One region of the Sporosarcina sp. FA15 genome, then DNA from elsewhere that is predicted to be linked to it. Evidence: a T-box and tRNA genes for the amino acid it is inferred to sense, from the RefSeq annotation. Region 1 holds a T-box; the other holds one or more tRNA genes.
What was found. A T-box is a leader RNA that pairs with one kind of tRNA and senses whether it is charged. The one in region 1 lies ahead of ACP8HG_RS03430 (valine--tRNA ligase), so its partner is inferred to be a tRNA-Val.
Positions count from the first base shown of each region.

Region 2: it has a tRNA-Val gene. The T-box ahead of ACP8HG_RS03430 (valine--tRNA ligase) is inferred to sense a tRNA for this amino acid. The anticodon was not compared.

Region 1 is NZ_CP188818.1:711,057-721,337, reverse strand. Features, by position in the region: gene ACP8HG_RS03445 (hypothetical protein) at 1-1,819, opposite strand, end outside; gene ACP8HG_RS03440 (hypothetical protein) at 1,824-2,330, opposite strand; gene ACP8HG_RS03435 (type IV pilus modification PilV family protein) at 2,344-2,769, opposite strand; gene ACP8HG_RS03430 (valine--tRNA ligase) at 3,268-5,916, opposite strand; T-box leader at 5,962-6,211, opposite strand; gene ACP8HG_RS03425 (hypothetical protein) at 6,438-7,028, opposite strand; gene hemL (glutamate-1-semialdehyde 2,1-aminomutase) at 7,206-8,498, opposite strand; gene hemB (porphobilinogen synthase) at 8,499-9,479, opposite strand; gene ACP8HG_RS03410 (uroporphyrinogen-III synthase) at 9,482-10,240, opposite strand; gene hemC (hydroxymethylbilane synthase) at 10,233-10,281, opposite strand, start outside.
Region 2 is NZ_CP188818.1:4,320,464-4,330,744, reverse strand. Features, by position in the region: gene ACP8HG_RS20665 (methyl-accepting chemotaxis protein) at 1-124, opposite strand, end outside; gene ACP8HG_RS20660 (aldo/keto reductase) at 261-1,085, opposite strand; gene ACP8HG_RS20655 (NCS2 family permease) at 1,242-2,543, shown strand; gene ACP8HG_RS20650 (hypothetical protein) at 2,592-2,864, opposite strand; gene trmL (tRNA (uridine(34)/cytosine(34)/5-carboxymethylaminomethyluridine(34)-2'-O)-methyltransferase TrmL) at 3,212-3,685, opposite strand; gene queG (tRNA epoxyqueuosine(34) reductase QueG) at 3,803-4,942, opposite strand; gene ACP8HG_RS20635 (B3/B4 domain-containing protein) at 4,999-5,691, shown strand; gene ACP8HG_RS20630 (hypothetical protein) at 5,721-6,236, shown strand; gene ACP8HG_RS20625 (SRPBCC family protein) at 6,570-7,022, opposite strand; tRNA gene ACP8HG_RS20620 (tRNA-Leu) at 7,201-7,281, opposite strand; tRNA gene ACP8HG_RS20615 (tRNA-Cys) at 7,323-7,396, opposite strand; tRNA gene ACP8HG_RS20610 (tRNA-Gly) at 7,405-7,479, opposite strand; tRNA gene ACP8HG_RS20605 (tRNA-Gln) at 7,484-7,555, opposite strand; tRNA gene ACP8HG_RS20600 (tRNA-His) at 7,566-7,641, opposite strand; tRNA gene ACP8HG_RS20595 (tRNA-His) at 7,676-7,751, opposite strand; tRNA gene ACP8HG_RS20590 (tRNA-His) at 7,788-7,863, opposite strand; tRNA gene ACP8HG_RS20585 (tRNA-Trp) at 7,891-7,964, opposite strand; tRNA gene ACP8HG_RS20580 (tRNA-Tyr) at 7,970-8,054, opposite strand; tRNA gene ACP8HG_RS20575 (tRNA-Thr) at 8,068-8,143, opposite strand; tRNA gene ACP8HG_RS20570 (tRNA-Phe) at 8,157-8,232, opposite strand; tRNA gene ACP8HG_RS20565 (tRNA-Asp) at 8,292-8,367, opposite strand; tRNA gene ACP8HG_RS20560 (tRNA-Met) at 8,371-8,445, opposite strand; tRNA gene ACP8HG_RS20555 (tRNA-Met) at 8,527-8,601, opposite strand; tRNA gene ACP8HG_RS20550 (tRNA-Val) at 8,670-8,745, opposite strand; tRNA gene ACP8HG_RS20545 (tRNA-Glu) at 8,911-8,985, opposite strand; tRNA gene ACP8HG_RS20540 (tRNA-Ser) at 9,009-9,100, opposite strand; tRNA gene ACP8HG_RS20535 (tRNA-Asn) at 9,105-9,179, opposite strand; rRNA gene rrf (5S ribosomal RNA) at 9,224-9,339, opposite strand; rRNA gene ACP8HG_RS20525 (23S ribosomal RNA) at 9,486-10,281, opposite strand, start outside.

The DNA.
Region 1 (10,281 bases):
GAGGTTTCCAATCAATCTTCCCAGGTTGTTTTGAGTCTTCAGGTGTTGTCGAACTCTTCATACCGCAAGTTTTTTCAAAATCCACGGACGAGAGTTTGATAATATTGTTCTTTGTATGATTAGAAGTATTTGAATAGTATATTTTACTAGCATCATCCATCATCAAACTTCTTACATTAAAATCTTTTGCACACACTTTAGAGTTATTGAGTGTCATAATATCAGACTGTAAATATCCAGCACTTACGACAGAATCGTTCAACACTAATGGTGTACTCGCAGTAATCCTGCTAGCGATCATTAAACTATTTTTCAGCGTACCACCATTGCTTAAAGAAAGATTACCCGCAATGTTTAAATTTGTCTCGGCTAATTTAAATGCTGTGTTAGATACGTAGTCTCCTAAAACATTCATATTTACTTGGTCTAAATTTGTTCCGTTTGTAGCAGTTACCTTGCCACCTACAAAGATGTCGGAGTTTTCAGCATCTAGCGGTTTGGATGTATGCAAGAAATAACCACCTATATTCAATACAGAGTTCTTAATCGTCGACCCGTTTGCGGTATGAGCATCTCCAACAATCTTAACATTGGAACCTTCAACGTAGAAAAGCCCACCGCCGGTATCTAACTTAGAGCCTACCTCTAAATTAGAGTTTGTAAATTGTGCACCGCCCGAATTGTAAGTAGTAATGATTTTTACATCCGTTTTATTGAAATTAGCTTGTGCATTCGCCTTGTAAGAATTCGCACTTATGATGGAGTTTTCAGTATTTGCTGTTTGGAATTCTAACGAAGTGGTTATGTTCATTTGTGAATTAGTTAGTAAACCAGTACCACCACTGTTATTATATTCATTTGCCTGTATTTTAGATTTATTGATGACCACAGCTCTATAAGCTTCAATCTTACCTCCAACAACTAACTCTGTATCTTCAATTTTAGATTCTGCTGGTGTAAAGTCCTTGCGTATATTCAAAAAAGAATTTTTTAAACTAACGTTGCCCCATGACTTAAGTATATTATCAACAAATACACTGGATTTATTGATATCATAACTAGCTTCACTAATACCTGAAGTATTACATTTCTGGTTATCGATTTTAGTACTAGAGGATGCACAGTTAGTCGGTTGCTTACTTATTGCTACTATTGCAACCGGGCTGGCTGGCTTCTTAGGTTCCTTTAACGCCGGCATTGTGACAAGACTTCCACCCGGTGATATTGCACCACCTGGATCGAACGGAGTACTACCATCTGCTAGCTGAACTTTAGGAAATATAAAGGTTAGTTCAAAATCCAATTCTTTCTCTTTCTGTTGTCTTTGTTGTTGATTATTTTTCGGTAGTTCCCCTTCTACAGTACCTTTCACTGTAAACCAAATGTCCCCATTTGGTTCTGTCTGCTCAACATTTGCCGCAATTAATTTGTGTTTGTAGTCACTAAACAGATTTGTTGCTCCCTCACCTATTAATGAATCCGCTCGCTTCGTTAACTCTGGTTTAAAATCTAATGCGATTTTACGTTGAATCCTATCATAATCAATTGGCGACTCATTTGCCGCAATCGCTTCATTTACTAAGTTAGTAAATTTAGCCTCTAATAAATCCATATCATAAACTTGTTTTAATTCCCACGTATAATATTCTGTACCTGATTCAGCAGACACAACAACAAGATTGTTTTCATCGAGAGTTTTTTCTTGGATTGCGTTGCTCAGCGCACCACGCAAAAAAACGGCCGTTATCACTGTGATAAAGACAATAGCAAATAAAACAATAACTAACGCATAACCTCTTTCATTGCTTTGATTATTCATATAGTCAGCTCCCTTCTTCCGCTTTGTTTGGCTGCACAACATCAGTTAGAAAACGGGAGATTGTAGTAGGTACTTTAACAGCCTTTTCTACTTTATTTCTTTTCACAGGATCGATGACCACAAAATCAAAAAGCTCTAAATTATCTTTAGGAGTGATATATAACTTATTAATATAAGGAGATTCTCCACTGTCTTCAAACCGGTATTTAAATTGATTACTGATTATCTTGTCATATTCCGGTATACTTTCTCCCGTATCATTTATACACTCTGCGACTTTGACTTCATCTCGAATTATAGTCAATCTATAGGAGTAGCAATACCGATGAACTTGTTGTAACTCAGCAATAATATAATTTGCTTCCTGCTGTAATCGCAGACTAGAAGTTTCTGATACATTAAACTTAGTAGCGATTGAAACGGTCGTCCAAATAATACCTGTGATTAATGTCATAAGGATAAGGGTAGCAAGTACTTCCACTAAAGTCATTCCATCTTCATTTTTCAGCATGACAACCCCTCCTCTACTCTAACTCTAGATAACCAAACGTTTCACTGTTTAATTTGCCATCTTTTTCTACTGTGATATGAATTTTGTATAGTTTAGGTTTTCTTGCAGTCTCGCCCGTCCCACTGCAAGTCTGGGACTCTGTATTATAGCAATCCACTAGGATATTATAGTTACCTTCAGACAAATCATATGTTTCGAAAAAGTTAGGACCCACACTATTTTGAATCTTTTTATCAGGATTTAATCGAGAAGGTGGACCCTTTAACTTTGCTAATTCTTGCTTAGCGATGTTCATCGTGACCAGCTTTGTCTCTGTCCTATTATTAATATTATTCATCTGAGGGAAAATCGTCATAAAGCTTATAAACACAATACCCAGAATCACTAAAGCAGCCAAGATTTCTACTAGCGTTATTCCTTTTTCGTTGTTTACTCTCATAACGGATCTCCTCACTTTGTTGTATTACAAGAGTTTCATATTGTACGGCATGTCACCATACCAAATACCTTATTTTTATGATAGAAATCCGTTTCTACTAAATCTATTAAGTCTATAGTCTCTTTTAACTACTCAACAAGTAAAGTGAGCTTAGTGTCAGGTAACTATTATGTTAAATAGATAGTTGGAAAATGAAAAAATCATTGTTTTCAGGGTATAGGAGAACGCTAGTGAGTGTTGTTAGTATTTCAACCAACCTCATTCCATTATCATTTTGAAATTGCTTTTTCACATGCACTCCCACTCCATTTATAATTAGTTTATATTTCCATAATACGAACTCTACTAATCCGTTAAACCTATAAGGTTAGATAATTACAACTCTACCACTCTCTAATATACATCTATTTTACCACATCCTGTTATTATCAATCAAAGTTAACCTTACATAAAAACACCCCATCACAATCAATATTGTGATGGGGTGTTTCACGTTTATCAGATTTCCTTCAATTCCTGCATACGACGCTCTACTGCCGCGTATTTTTCTAGATAGTCACTTTCTTTAGCTCGCTCTTCAGCAACTACTGCTTCAGGAGCTTTTGACATGAAGCGTTCGTTGGAAAGTTTGCCTTGAACGCGTTTTACTTCACCTTGCCATTTCGCAAGTTCTTTTGTCAGACGTGCGAGCTCTTCGTCAATGTTCAAAAGACCTTCAAGTGGTAAGAACAGTTCTGCTCCTGTAACGACAGCTGACATCGATTTGCCTGGTGCTGTGATGTTGTTGCCTAGCGTTAATGTCTCAGGGTTACAGAATCGTTCGATGTAGCTGCGATTTGCTTCCAACACGGCTACAGTTGCATCGTCTTTAGCTGAAATATAGAGTGGTACTTTTTTGCTTAATGGTGTATTTACTTCTGCACGGATATTACGTACTGCGCGGATGATATCCATCAGCAGTTTCATATCTGTTGCACGCGTTTTATCAGTAAGATCAGGATCTGCAACCGGCCATGCAGCGATTGTGATTGACTCGCCTTCATGCGGTAGGTTCTGCCAGATTTCTTCTGTAATAAACGGCATGAATGGGTGTAATAGACGCATTGTATTATCGAGTACGTATGCCAGTACTGAGCGTGTCATTTTCTTCGCTGTTTCATCTTCACCGTATAATGGCAGTTTCGCCATTTCGATGTACCAGTCACAGAAATCATCCCAGATGAAGTTATAAAGTGCACGGCCGACTTCACCGAACTCATAACGATCTGCAAGTTTCGTCACTTGGTCGATTGTTTCATTCAACCTTGTCAGAATCCATGCATCTGCAACGGATTTTTCACCAGTCAAATCTATTTCTTCGTAAGTCATGCCATCCATGTTCATAAGTGCGAAACGGGATGCATTCCAGATTTTATTGGCAAAGTTCCAGATGGCTTCAACTTTTTCAGTTGAGTAGCGAAGGTCCTGCCCTGGCGATGAACCGGTTGACAAGAAGTAGCGCAGTGCATCCGCTCCGTATTTTTCAATAACATCCATTGGGTCGACGCCGTTACCAAGTGATTTAGACATTTTACGACCATCTTCTGCACGTACGAGTCCGTGAATTAAGACGTCTTTAAATGGACGCTGTTCTGTAAATTCGATGCCTTGGAAGATCATCCGTGATACCCAGAAGAAAATGATGTCATAGCCCGTTACGAGTGCATCTGTTGGGTAATAACGTTTAAATTCTTCATTGTCGAGATCCGGCCAGCCCATTGTTGAGAACGGCCAAAGCGCAGATGAGAACCATGTATCAAGAACGTCATTGTCCTGGCTCCAGTTTTCACTGTCAGCAGGCGCTTCATGACCGACATGTATTTCGCCCGTTTCGTTGTGGTACCAAGCTGGGATGCGGTGGCCCCACCAAAGTTGACGCGAGATACACCAGTCATGGACATTTTCCATCCATGTTAAATACGTTTTTTCGAAACGGTCCGGGACAAAGTTTACTTTGTCTTCTGCTTCTTGTAATTTAATCGCTTCATTAGCAAGTGGCTGCATTTTAACGAACCATTGTGTTGATAAATACGGTTCAACGACAGCACCACTGCGTTCAGAGTGACCGACAGAATGATTATGTTCTTCAATGTTGAATAGAACAGCCATCTCCTGCAAGTCTTTAACGATTTCTTTACGGCATTCGAAGCGATCCATTCCTTCGTATTTACCAGCAAGCTTATTCATTGAACCGTCTTCATTCATCACAAGAACACGTGGAAGATTGTGACGGTTACCGATTTCAAAGTCATTCGGGTCATGTGCAGGTGTAATTTTCACGGCACCACTTCCAAATTCCATATCGACATAATCATCTGCAATAATCGGGATTTCACGGCCAACGATTGGTAATGTAACCGTTTTTCCGATTAAATGCTTGTAGCGCTCATCTTCAGGATGGACTGCAACCGCAGTGTCCCCAAGCATTGTTTCAGGTCGAGTTGTCGCAATTTCGATACTGCCCGTTCCGTCTGCTAGTGGGTAACGCATATGATAGAAAGCACCCTGTATGTCTTTATGGATGACTTCGATATCAGATATAGCTGTTTTCGTTGCTGGATCCCAGTTGATAATGTATTCGCCACGGTAGATAAGCCCTTTGTTGTAGAGTTTAACGAAAACTTCCTGTACAGCTTTCGAAAGTCCTTCATCCAGGGTAAATCGTTCACGTGTATAATCAAGGCCCAAACCAAGTTTCGCCCATTGCGCACGAATATGTCCTGCGTACTCGTCTTTCCATTTCCATGTTTCTTCAACGAATTTTTCGCGGCCTAAATCATAACGTGTCGTTCCTTCTTCACGAAGTTTTGCTTCAACACGAGCCTGTGTCGCGATTCCCGCATGGTCCATTCCTGGAAGCCATAGTGCATCATAGCCTTGCATACGTTTCATACGCGTCATGATGTCTTGTAGCGTTGTATCCCATGCGTGGCCTAGGTGAAGTTTACCTGTGACGTTCGGCGGTGGAATAACAATTGTATAAGGTGTTTTATCGCTTTCAGGTTGTGCTTCAAAGTACTTCCCTTTCAGCCACCATTCGTAACGACCTGCTTCAATAGTCTGTGGATCATATTTCGTCGGCATCGACGTGTTGTTTTCAGTTGACATGTTGTTTCCTCCTTTATTTTTGGGTACAAAAAAACTCCTATCGCCTTAAAGGACGAAGGAGCTGTTCGCGGTACCACCTTTATTCGTGCACACAAAAGAGCTGTGCACCTCAAACTTCGATAACGGCTTCAAACCGGCTTCCGCTACTACGCTCAAAAATACTTTTCTTTTTGAACATACTTTCACGGAAACTGCTCATGGGTTACATTCGGTAAATAATCGACAGGTCCTTTCAGCACTCGAACCCTCTCTTTAGTCTAATCCATTCACGTACTATCCCAATCATCGCATCCATATGCAATTGCAATAATTGTAACGGAATAACCGGTTGCTCGTCAAGTATATAACGAAAGGATTGTGTTATGCGTAGAGGATATAACCCTTACCTACTTCCTCCTTGGCTTCGAAGATGTCGATTTTACTGTAAAGGAATCATTATCCCTATTTGCCTTTTTCAGTTGGTACGATTATTGATCATACCGACGACAGGCGACTTTCTACTGTTCTGTTTCCTGTGTGGTTTAGCTTTCGTTCTTTACAAAAACATCATTTGAACGGTAGGCTGTCGTCGATATGCCATCCGTAAGCTCCGCAATGAACGACAGCACTTCGTCCATCTCGTCTAACGGAGTGCTGTCAATTGCTGCTACAATGGGCGCTGCAACCGTAACCGCTACTTGCACTTGCACTTCCTCAGGCTCTTCCACTATTGCAACCGCTTCTGTGTACGTACATTCTACATTCCAGACGACCCCATAAGTACCTTGTCCGTCTGATTTACCTGTTGCTTGCGTTGTTACAATCTCAAGTGGGCTTTCTGCTACTGAAGGCAAGTCAATATTAAGCGGTACCGCGTATTCAAAATAACCATCTTTGCCATCCACTTCGACATCGTCAATGAGGATAAATGAATCGTCCCATTCCTCCGCCCTTAGCCCTTCACCGAATTCGACATTCGCCGCAATATGATAAATGCCTGTCAACCGGACTGAGTCTTCTGTACGCTCTTCAGTATACCTTGGCGTCACTGTGACTGACTGTACACCCGTCGGTACGCCAGCATGTTCTGGGAAATAGAAACTTTCCTCCATTGACCACTGTTTTTTCTCCATACCTGTTCCCTCCTTCTATTCCTTCACAAACAATTGTATGCGCGGCATGGTTACAATAGAAGATTAAATAGATCGAACGCAAATATCCTCCGACCAGTAAACTAGTCGGAGGATATTGTCTTTATTATTAAAACAAACACAACTATCGAATTCGCATTTGAATTGACTAAGCTTTTTTTACGCACGAAGTTTAGCAAACACCGTATGGAACGCTTCAATTGTCTTCTCAATATGCGCTTCTGTATGCGCAGTTGATAGGAACATGCCTTCAAACTGAGATGGTGGAAGGAAGATACCCTCTTCAGCCATTAAGCGATAGTAATCAGCAAATAATTCAAGGTCAGCCGTTTTCGCTTTGTCGTAATTCGACACTTTTTCGTTGGTGAAGAAAAAGCCGATCATCGAGCCTGCACGGTTTACCGTGTGCGGGATATCAAACTTTTCAGCCGCCGAACGGAAACCGGCTTCTAGCTGATCACCAAGTTTAATGAAGTGTTCATAAGATGCAGGCGTTAGTTTTTTCAACGTTTCAATACCTGCAGTCATCGCCAGTGGATTACCTGATAAAGTTCCTGCCTGATAAATCGTTCCTGCAGGAGCCATGTTTTCCATAATTTCACGTTTCCCTCCATATGCACCAACTGGAAGGCCGCCGCCAATTACTTTTCCGAGACATGTAATATCCGGCGTCACACCGTAATAACCTTGTGCGCAATTATAGCCAACACGGAAGCCCGTCATTACTTCATCAAAAATAAGAAGCGTGCCGTTTTTCTCTGTCAACTCACGCAATCCTTCAAGGAAACCTGGTTCAGGTGGGACAACACCCATATTACCCGCGACAGGCTCAACAATAATTGCCGCTAAGTCGTCACCAAATTCTTGAATTGCGACTTTAATGCTTTCTAAATCGTTATAAGGAACAGTGATTGTGTTTTTCGCAACCGATTCAGGCACACCTGGGCTATCTGGTAGGCCAAGTGTCGCAACGCCAGAACCCGCTTTAATGAGCAGTGAGTCAGCGTGACCGTGGTAACAGCCTTCAAATTTCAAAATCTTATTGCGACCAGTATATCCGCGCGCCAAACGTAGTGCGCTCATCGTTGCTTCCGTACCGGATGACACCATACGAATCATTTCAATTGAAGGAACGCGTTCAATAACAAGTTTCGCAAGTTCATTTTCCGCTAACGTTGGTGCACCAAAGCTTGCTCCAGTTTCTGCAACGCGCTTAATGCCTTCAACTACGTCTTGATCAGAATGACCGAGAATAAGCGGACCCCAAGATAGTACATAATCGATATATTCATTGCCATCGATGTCTGTAAGAATAGCGCCTTTTCCGCTCTTCATGAAAATCGGGTCCATATTGACAGATTTGAATGCACGAACAGGAGAGTTAACTCCTCCTGGCATAAGATTTACCGCTTCAGCAAATGCTTGTTTCGACTTTTCATAATTTCTACCCAATTATTTCTCCTCCAGCCAGCGTGCCGCATCTTTCGCATGGTACGTCATAACGAGATCCGCACCCGCACGCTTCATACTTGTCAACGTTTCAAGAACGATTGCTTTTTCATCAATCCAACCATTTTGCGCTGCTGCTTTAACCATTGCATACTCGCCGCTCACATTGTATGCAACTACTGGCAATGTAAAATTGTCTTTGACATCACGCATGATATCGAGATACGAAAGCGCCGGTTTAACGATTAGGAAGTCAGCACCTTCTGCAACATCTGATTCCGCTTCACGCATTGCTTCTATGCGGTTTGCTGGATCCATCTGATACGTTTTGCGATCGCCTGATTGAGGAGTAGATTCCGCAGCGTCACGGAATGGTCCGTAATAAGCGGATGCATATTTCACTGCATATGACATAATCGGGATATGCTCAAAACCAGTTGCGTCTAACCCTTGGCGAATAGCTGCTACAAAACCGTCCATCATATTCGACGGCGCAATGATGTCCGCGCCTGCCTTCGCCTGGCTTACTGCAGTACGCGTCAACAGTTCCAATGATGGGTCGTTTAATACGTTACCGTCTTCTAGAACACCGCAATGTCCGTGATCTGTATATTGGCACAGGCAAGTATCCGCAATGACGACAAGTTCAGGATAACGTTCTTTCGCTAAACGAGTGGCTTTTTGGACAATCCCTTGATCAGAATAAGCTTCCGACCCCAATTCGTCCTTAGTTGCCGGAAGACCAAATAAAATAATTGATGGAATTCCAAGTGACACAACTTCATCGAGTTCAATTGTAAAATGGTCGAGTGATTTCTGGAACACACCCGGCATAGAAGCGATTGGATTATTGATGTCTTCCCCATCTATAACAAAAATCGGATAGATGAAGTCCTCTTTCCTCAGAACAGTTTCTCTCACCATAGAACGCAATGTAGTTGATGTGCGCAAACGTCTGTTGCGTCTGAATTGTAAAGTATCCAAAATTACCCTTCCTTTCGCCCCGCCAATTTCTCGACGAGATCCATAAGTGTGTATGTATCGGGTCTAACATGAACGACCGCACCAACTTCTAGCAATGCTTTTTCCGTCACATGTCCGATAGCCCCGATTGTAAAGCCGTTCCAACCTGTCCGCGGAGCCACTTCTTCAGCAAAAACTTCAACCGCCGAAGGACTTGCGAATAAAACGCTCAAATGCTGTTGTTGTTGCAATAAATCTACTAGTGAATCGATGGAATCATTTGCACGCTCTGTCGCATAAACTGTCCATTCATCCACTTCAAAAGGAATTTCCTCTTTGATGGTGACGCCTGCAATTGATCCGCGTAGAAAAAGAATACGTCGAATATCTGTTTCAGCAGGATTAAATTCCTTTACGAATGTATCTGCACTGAACACGGTTGGGATGAAATCGACTGTAAAACCAATTTTTTCAAGCGCTTCTGCAGTTCGAGTGCCTACGGCTGCTATTTTCGCTGGAATTGATTCCGAAGAAACACCATGACGATTGAGTTTTGCACCAAACGCCGCAACCGCACTTTGACTTGTGAATATTAACCAATCATACATCGGACAAGCGGTCAAACGAAGTTCATCTGTCTGTTCCACTAACTCCGCCACTTGGATAAGCGGCAATGAAACAGGCGTCCCTCCGTAGCGCTTTACCAATTCAAAGACATCTTTAGACTTCGGAGTCCCTGTAAAGATGACCGTTTCAGCTAACAGCGGTTGACGATCACGCATCCATATCCGCCTTCACTTTCTCAATCACTTCTGAAGCCCCT
Region 2 (10,281 bases), 1.0 Mb from region 1:
CGCTTTTTAAGTCAGTTAAACGTCCTTGATCCTGTTGTTCTTTATCCGAATACGCCAACTTCAAACGGTCAATTTCTAGTTGAAGACGATCATCCTCGATACCCTTTTTCTTGCTTCTGAACATGGTAATCAATTCCTCCTACACCCTTTTTTTCATCATACCATAAAATACCTCATTTTGAATGTAGTATTTGTGCTAAAAGTTGCAATACTATGAATAGCATTAAGACTTATGACACATATCATGTACGCTGATGAAATTAGTATGAATCCGGATTGGTTCCCGTCCGCTCATCGCGATTAAGTGCGTTAATCGATGCCATTTCTTCAGATGACAGTTCAAAATCGGCAACTTCATTATTTTCACTTATACGTTCAGGTGTCACCGACTTTGGAATAACGATGAGATTATTTTGCAAATGCCATCTGATAATAACTTGCGCAGGTGTTTTACCGTACTGTTCGCCGATAGTAAGAAGCGTTGGTTCTGCAAGTAGCTTCCCACGTGCAAGCGGTGACCAAGACGTCACAGCAATTCCATTCTCTTCGCAAAACGCACGGAGCGGTTCCTGTGTTAGATACGGATGGAGTTCAATCTGGTTCACCATAGGCGCAACATTTGCTTTTACAAGGATTTTTTCAAGATGATGGGCATGATGATTGGAGACACCAGTAGTACGGATTAGTTTTTCGTCATACAACCGTTCAATCGCTTTATAAGTGTCGACATATTTTTCTGACACGGGCCAATGTGTCAAATATAGATCCAAATATTCTAAGCCTAATTTCTTCAATGAAGTCTCGAATGCGCGGAGTGTCCCGTCATAGCCCTGATCAGTATTCCATACCTTCGATGTGATGAACAGCTCTTCCCTTGGAACACCAGAGTGACGGATCGCTTCCCCCGTTTCCCTTTCATTCTCATAGATTGCCGCTGTGTCAATTGCGCGATATCCTGTTTCTAGTGCGTATGTAATTGCTTCGACAGTCTGACCCGGATCCGTCATCTTATAGACTCCAAGTCCTAATTGTGGCATTTTCACACCATTTGCTAGCTCAAGTGTTCCGTTGAATCGTTTTGTCATTTGAATTTCCCCTTTCGAAACTTATTCTTTAATTGTACAAGCGGCATTCGAATATTACGAATTACCTGATTGCATTTCAGAGTTGAATTTTACCGTAAAAACGAATATTATTGTAAATGTACTTCATTTCGTTCGTATTCTGAAAGGAGATTTACATTGTTTCATTTAAAAAAACATAATACCACTGTGAAAACGGAAGTATTGGCCGGTATGACAACTTTTTTGACAATGGCCTATATTGTCATCGTCAATCCGATTATTCTTGCTGACGCCGGCGTACCATTCGAGCAAGTATTCATTGCGACAATTATCGCTGCGGTTATCGGTACACTTTGGATGGCACTTTTCGCCAATTATCCAATTGCAATTGCACCAGGAATGGGATTGAATGCTTATTTTACATCGGTTGTTCTCGCATCTGATGGTCAACTCGACTACATGACTGCTTTTTCTGCAGTATTCATAGCTGGATTAATATTTGTTCTGTTGTCCTTGACTTCTTTCCGTGAAAAATTAATTGAATCAATTCCTGAGAGTCTGAAGCTCGGGATTACAGCTGGGATAGGGTTATTCATCGCCTTTATCGGCTTGCGTCTTTCTGGACTCGTCGCTCCACATGAGGCGAACCTTGTTAAGCTTGGCGACCTTACGTCTCCGCCCGTTCTACTCGCTTTGTTCGGCCTTCTCGTGACGGTTATTCTTATGACTTTGAATATCTATGGTTCGATTTTCATTGGAATGGTTCTAACCGGAATTGTCGCAGTCTTTACGGGTCAGCTCAAATTTGAAGGTGCCTTATGGAAAATGCCTCAATTGCCGGAAGGGATTCTTGTTTGGAATCCGATTACTGCATTCGGTGACGTCATTTCACATGGTTTGTATGGGGTGGTTTTTGCCTTTCTCATCGTTACCTTGTTCGATACCACCGGCACGATGATTGGCGTTGCAAAACAGGCTGGCCTTATGAAAGGCAATAAGCTGCCACGTGCACGTCATGCATTACTTGCAGATTCTGTTGCAACAACATTCGGATCGATGTTCGGTACGAGCCCAACAACGGCGTACATCGAATCTTCATCTGGTGTTGCAGTAGGTGGCCGGACAGGATTGACATCACTGACTGTCTCTATCCTCTTCCTTGTCGCGGCATTTTTCGGTCCACTCGTCAGTACATTGTCTGGTGTATCTGCAATCACAGCTCCTGCTTTGATTATCGTCGGAAGCTTGATGATTGGCGCAGTGAAAGATATTGATTGGGATTCATTCGATGAAGCATTCCCAGCATTCCTCGTTATTCTAACAATGCCACTCACATCGAGCATTGCGACAGGAATCGCTCTTGGTTTCATCACATACCCGCTATTGAAAGTTGTGAAAGGGAAAGGAAAACAAGTTCCTATCCTGTTATATATTTTCGCAGTACTGTTCACCTATCAGCTGCTCTATTTACCACATTAAAAAATACCCTTCCGTTAGTATTCGGAAGGGTATTTCTTACATATTGATTTACCGTCTAGAAGTGATAGCTGACATTACGAGCGCTCCTGCAGTTAGTAGGTGCATGAACCAGCCAATGAACGGAATAGCACTCACTATGCTCGTTACGAGACCTAGGATGGGTGCTGCCTTACCCTGCATGTCCCGAATTGAAAGCAGTAACGTAATGGCATGTAAAACGAACATGACACCCAGCACTGAATATCCGGAGCTTATAACAAAAACTCCTCCAATGATTGGAATTGCAAGAAAACCTTCTGCAATTGCCGTGATCCATTTCATTCCTGTCGAGTAATTTTTCATACTATATTCTACCTCCATATTATTTAAGTCGTTATGTTATATACGGATAAGCCGACAAAAAGTTTCATTTTTCTTGGCTCTGTCACAATTTTTCCTGACGGTCGTTTCAATTCCATTTAAAATAGGGTATACTTAACGAAGCTACTAATGAATTTACAGGAGGTACCTATCATGACAGTAATTCTAATTATAGGTGTTTGCTTTGCATTCCTATCTGCAATTTTCACAGGCGGATACGATGATAAACCGGGCAAGGTTAAGATACCTGGCCTAAAAAAATAACAATAAGTAAAACGGGACATGCCTTCAGGCTGCCCCGTTTTTTTTTATACCAATCCTGGATAAGATTGTTGCCTAAGTGCTTCATATATAAGTATCGCCGCCGTGTTCGATAAATTAAGCGACCGAATGTTGTCGTTCATCGGGATTCGAAGGCACCGTTCTTTATTCTCCTCTAAAATATCTTCAGGAAGTCCGCTCGTCTCTTTACCGAAGACGAAAAATATATCTGTTGCACCATCAGAATAATCGAATGCAGTATGAGTCCTTTCACCGTGTTTTGTCAAAAAGTAAAAAACAGCATCGGGATTCGCCGCGAATAGCTCACGAATTCCTTCATGATATGTAATATCGACGTGCTCCCAGTAATCGAGCCCCGCACGTTTCAACATTTTGTCGTCCGTCGAAAACCCAAGCGGTTTCACAAGATGAAGTTTCGCTCCTGTTCCTGCGCATGTCCTTGCAATGTTCCCTGTGTTTGCAGGGATTTGTGGTTCAAATAACGCTACGTGTATGGCCATCTCAGTGATTCCTCCAATTAAACTTTTTCTTACTATAGATTTGTTGAAATATAGAACCCCATTGAATTTACTTCTGCTGCCTCTTGTAAGGAGCCTTCGTTTAGTTTATATAGGCATTCATTTCTTCAGTATATAAGTATCCGCTGCCTTTTCTAATTCAGCACGCACTTCCGGATCTTCCTCTTTCGATAATGCTTCCTTAATCGCTACATATCCTTCATCCAAACCAATTCGACCAAGTGCCCATGCAATCGTACCACGAATGACGGGTCTCGGATCGTTCTCTAACATACTGATCAATTCTGGTACCGCAGACTCCTCCTTGAAATGTGCGAGTGCAATAATTGCATTTCGCTGAATCGGATTTTTTCCGCGCCAAGATCCTGATACATGTCCAAATTTCTCTTTAAATTCTCGATTCGACAGCCTGAGCACTGGTTGAAGAAGCGGCTTCGCCAGTTCAGGGTCTGCTTGGAATGCTTGCTGATGCAAATTATGCTTTCCTTTATTTTTCGGACATACCGTTTGACATGTATCACACCCGTATATTCGATTACCAAACTCCGCACGAAATTCTTCCGGAATTGGCTTTTTCGACTGTGTAAGGAAAGCAATACAACGCTGCGCATTTAATTGGCCTCCCTGAATCAATGCACCAGTTGGACATACGTCAAGACAAAGTGTGCAATCCCCACATTCATCTTCCATTGGAACGTCCGGCGCAAAAGGGATATTGGTAATCATTTCACCCAGGTACACATACGAACCGAATTCCGGCGTAATTATTGAACAGTTTTTTGCCGACCATCCAATCCCCGCCCGTTCTGCAACAGCGCGGTCTGCAAGCTCACCCGTATCTACCATCGAGCGAACCTTTGCCTCAGGTGCATGTTCTAGTATAAATTCCTCAAGCAGTCTCAGCTTCTCACGAAGGACCGTATGATAATCTGTCCCCCACGATGCACGACAAAAAATGCCCCGTCGCTCACCTTTTTTTCCTCTCGGAGAATCTGCCATTTTGGATGGATAAGCTACAGCAATTGCAATAATGCTTTCTGCTTGATCAAGCAAAAGAGCAGGTTCTGTCCGTTTATCTAAATCCTTTTCTTCAAAACCCGACTGATAGCCTAGTTCTTGCTGCCGCTTCAAGCGGTTTTTCAACTCACGAAATGGTGCAGCTGTTGTAAAACCAATTTTGTCGATGCCGATTGACTCCGCATAGTCCCTCACTGACTGTTGCAACTGAACAGCATTCACACTGTATCGCCTCCACTATGCTACTATTGAATTAAACTATATAAAGGGTGAAGTCATTGATTATTGAAATGGATATGAAGCTTTTAGGTGCCGTACCCGGATTAAAATTGGGCATTAATCATTATACCAAAATTACAGTGTCAGAATCGCCTCAAATGCTAAAAGGAAAATTGCAATTATTCCAAGAGCAACTTTTCTTTGAGCTGGAGAACAAGTCCGTCCCCGAATTCCCTGGCATTAAAGAATGGCGTACTGTGTGGAAAGCACTTGGCGCAGACCCTAATCGATACCGTCATTCTACAGAAGCACTTATGCGCCGGATTAAGAAGCAAAACTACATCGATCCATTCCACAATGCTGTCGACTTGAATAACTTCTTTTCCTTGCAGCACGAAATTCCAGTAGGCATCTATGACCTCGAAAAAATTGTCGGCGATATAGTCGTTACTTCAGGGACAGAAGAGGATGGATATGATGGATTGAATGGTCGTTTTAATTCATTACAAAACATTCTACTGTTAAAAGATGATTATAGCCCATTCGGTAGTCCATATGTCGATTCTATACGTAGCGCTGTAACAGAAGATACGACAGACGCGTTACATATCTTCTTCCTACGCCCGTCCATGGATGCTACTGAAGCGTTTGAACTGACAACAGCATGTGGGAACATGTTTACTAGTCTTAGTGGTGGAGATGTTCGTTCATATGTTTTGCACGAGGGACAAACTTCCATTATAGTTGACTGACAATGTTTCTAAATGGGGGGAATGAACAAGTGAGCAACATAACACTCGCTGAAGCTGTAAAATTAAAAAGTGTTTTAACAAAACGAATTCATGAGCTTGAAGATGAAATGAGACGCGTAGCCTTTACGAATGTAGAAAAAGGCAACACCCCTGATCAAGGACCACGTAGCCTTAAAATCGTAGAAACAGAATTGGATGAAGTCCGTTTAGATAGTCGAGTGCTCGACCGTCTCATGTATCGTGCCAATATCGATAATGAAATCGAGTTCCAAGGGCAACAACTTGCGATTGTCGAAGCGATTGAACTTGCCATACAATTACGTGCAAAAGCCCGCTTTTACAAAGAACTCTCTATGGCAGAAAAAGAAGAGATTCAATACGGCTACTCTGAAGGTACGGTCGTATACCGTGTTGCTTTATTCGATCCTGAGGATTATCGGGTGAAATCATTGCAAGCAGAAAAGGATGCACATAAGTTATCTAATTCTATTAATGCAAAAAACTATTCGATTGTCTTGAAATTTGATGATACGAAGTACTTTTAATGCCCTTGGAAAGGTGAGACTCCTCTCCAGGGCATAGAGTAGGGATCAATCCAATTTAAATTGCAGGCAAACCAATAACCTGTCACCATTTACTTTGTGACCAATCCCCAATGACCAACCAAGGCAATTGCAATGGACAACCCAAACTAGTGTCATCGGATCCCCTCTATGAAAATCGCTCCTTACGCTTCGGCGGTAAGGAGCGATTTTGTTTACTACCCATTTTTGAACCGCTGTGTTTTCTCACCATCTATTAGTAACGTCCAGGTTCCACTCTCTAGAAAACTTGTGCCACCAAGTTTATCAAGTCGACTTTTCCTGATGAAATGCCTCTTACTCATTTTCTGCAATATGCTTCAGAGCTCTTGCTCGACTCACAATAAAGTTTCTCATATAGCTTTCCAAAAACAACTTATCCGCAATAACACCAATCACTCCACAGGGTGATCTATATTGAAATCTGTCAATCATCAGAGTGCCATTATCCTTCTCAATAAACTCATGAATATGGTGAAAAGATTGGAATGCTCCTTTCACCATTATGTCTTCAAACATATACGGTATATCCATCACCGTTACTTTGGCAGTTAGTCTTTGTCTTATACCGAAATGAACGGCCTCCCATGTAACAATATCCCCGGCCAGCAATAAACCTGTTGTCACCCCACCGACAGCCTTCTCTTTCGTCCCCTCTGTTGTACGGGTATGAATATCCACGTCTCGGGCAAGATCAAAGCAACGTTCTACCGAGGCTTGAATGAACTCCTGGTGTTCAATTAATGGCATAATGTTTCCCCTACTCTCTATTCTTTTATCTAAATATATATTGAAATAAAGAATTAAATTACATTGAATTCTTTAAAGTGCTAGGGGTAGCCAAAGCCCACGTTCACTCAGTTAAGTCAACTTATATAGTAGAAATTAAACACAAAAAAACACAACCGAAGTTGTGTTTTTCATCTGATACCCGAGGCCGGACTTGAACCGGCACGCCTTACGGCATCGCATTTTGAGTGCGACGTGTCTGCCATTCCACCACTCGGGCATAACACTATTTAGTTTACGAACAACGATACATAAGAAAATTGGAGGCGGCAACCGGAATCGAACCGGTGGTAAGGGTGTTGCAGACCCATGCCTTACCGCTTGGCTATGCCGCCGTAGATGATGGAGCGGAAGACGGGATTCGAACCCGCGACCCCGACCTTGGCAAGGTCGTATTCTACCACTGAACTACTTCCGCGAAACTGGGGTAGCTGGATTCGAACCAACGAGTGACGGAGTCAAAGTCCGTTGCCTTACCGCTTGGCTATACCCCAAAAAGATAAATGGGGCGACTGAAGGGAATCGAACCCTCGAGTGTCGGAACCACAATCCGATGTGTTAACCACTTCACCACAATCGCCATGATATCTAGTTTGTTTTAATTGAATATAAAATGGGGCGACTGAAGGGAATCGAACCCTCGAATGTCGGAACCACAATCCGATGTGTTAACCACTTCACCACAATCGCCATGATATATAAGTTTGTTTTAATTGGATAGATAAATGGGGCGACTGAAGGGAATCGAACCCTCGAGTGTCGGAACCACAATCCGATGTGTTAACCACTTCACCACAATCGCCATAATATTAGATTATACTAAAAAAAATGGCAGGGGCAGTAGGAATCGAACCCACATCAAAGGTTTTGGAGACCTCTATTCTACCGTTAAACTATGCCCCTAAAACTGGTGGTGGGGGGCGGATTCGAACCGCCGAACCCGTAGGGAGCGGATTTACAGTCCGCCGCGTTTAGCCACTTCGCTACCCCACCATATAGGTGTAAATGGTGCCGGAGAAAGGACTTGAACCCTCAACCTACTGATTACAAGTCAGTTGCTCTACCAGTTGAGCTACTCCGGCACAAATATTAAAATGGTGGCTCAGGACGGAATCGAACCGCCGACACAAGGATTTTCAGTCCTTTGCTCTACCGACTGAGCTACTGAGCCACATATTTGGTTTACATTAAGATATTAGCTTATTCTAAACCTTATAAGAAAAATAAAAATGGCGGTCCCGACCGGGATCGAACCGGCGATCTCCTGCGTGACAGGCAGGCATGTTAACCGCTACACCACGGGACCATTTGGTTGCGGGGGCAGGATTTGAACCTGCGACCTTCGGGTTATGAGCCCGACGAGATACCACTTCTCCACCCCGCGACAACAATATAATGTATTCATTTGATAAAGAGCTAATGATTTACATGTCAGCTATATGATCTGCTGTATCATGATAAAATTTGGTTGCGGGGGCAGGATTTGAACCTGCGACCTTCGGGTTATGAGCCCGACGAGATACCACTTCTCCACCCCGCGACAATAGTATTTATATAATTAAATATATGTAAGTTTCTTTAAGCGGTGAATCTGCTTAAAAAACTTAATGGTGGAGGATGACGGGCTCGAACCGCCGACCCCCTGCTTGTAAGGCAGGTGCTCTCCCAGCTGAGCTAATCCTCCTGGGTAAAATTGCGATAAGCGGCGCATCTCTTTGTCAGCTTCATTCGCTCAGTCAGTCACGTACTAATGTACGCTCCTTCCTTCTCCCAATTTTAACGAGAGTGTGCTATGCTCGAATTACTGAATTAAAGTCTACGTGCTTAATGATGAATTTCTAAAAAGTTATGGTGACCCCTACGGGATTCGAACCCGTGATACCGCCGTGAAAGGGCGGTGTCTTAACCGCTTGACCAAGGGGCCTTAATTTATCATTTATATGAATCTGGCGGAGAGCAAGGGATTTGAACCCTTGAAACAGCGTTAGCCGCTTACATGATTTCCAATCATGCTCCTTCGGCCACTCGGACAGCTCTCCTAAATGGCTCCGCAGGTAGGACTCGAACCTACGACCGATCGGTTAACAGCCGATTGCTCTACCACTGAGCTACTGCGGAATAATATTAAGAACATACATTAAGTATCTTCTTTTGGACTAACAGACCAGCGACGTCCTACTCTCACAGGGGGAAACCCCCAACTACCATCGGCGCTGAAGAGCTTAACTTCCGTGTTCGGTATGGGAACGGGTGTGACCTCTTCGCAATCGTCACTGAACTATTTTCCACAAGACAAGATTAATTATATCATGTCTTGTTGTTACTTGCAAGCGTTTTTACAAAATAATTAATTTTGTTCGCTCAAAACTGAATAAAACAGACATTGTGCTACACAGAATCAGGGTAATCAAGCCCTTTTCAAAATTGGTTAAGTCCTCGATCGATTAGTATCCGTCAGCTCCACACGTCGCCGTGCTTCCACCCCAGACCTATCAACCTCATCTTCTTTGAGGGATCTTACTTACTTGCGTAATGGGAAATCTCATCTCGAGGGGGGCTTCATGCTTAGATGCTTTCAGCATTTATCCCGTCCATACATAGCTACCCAGCGATGCCTTTGGCAAGACAACTGGTACACCAGAGGTATGTCCATCCCGGTCCTCTCGTACTAAGGACAGCTCCTCTCAAATTTCCTGCGCCCGCGACGGATAGGGACCGAACTGTCTCACGACGTTCTGAACCCAGCTCGCGTACCGCTTTAATGGGCGAACAGCCCAACCCTTGGGACCGACTACAGCCCCAGGATGCGATGAGCCGACATCGAGGTGCCAAACCTCCCCGTCGATGTGGACTCTTGGGGGAGATAAGCCTGTTATCCCCGGGGTAGCTTTTATCCGTTGAGCGATGGCCCTTCCATGCGGAACCACCGGATCACTAAGCCCGTCTTTCGACCCTGCTCGACTTGTAGGTCTCGCAGTCAAGCTCCCTTATGCCTTTGCACTCTACGAATGATGTCCAACCATTCTGAGGGAACCTTTGGGCGCCTCCGTTACTCTTTAGGAGGCGACCGCCCCAGTCAAACTGCCCGCCTGACACTGTCTCCTGCCCCGATAAGGGGCATGGGTTAGAAGTCCAATACAGCCAGGGTAGTATCCCACCAACGCCTCATCCGAAGCTAGCGCTCCGGAATCCAAGGCTCCTACCTATCCTGTACAGGCTG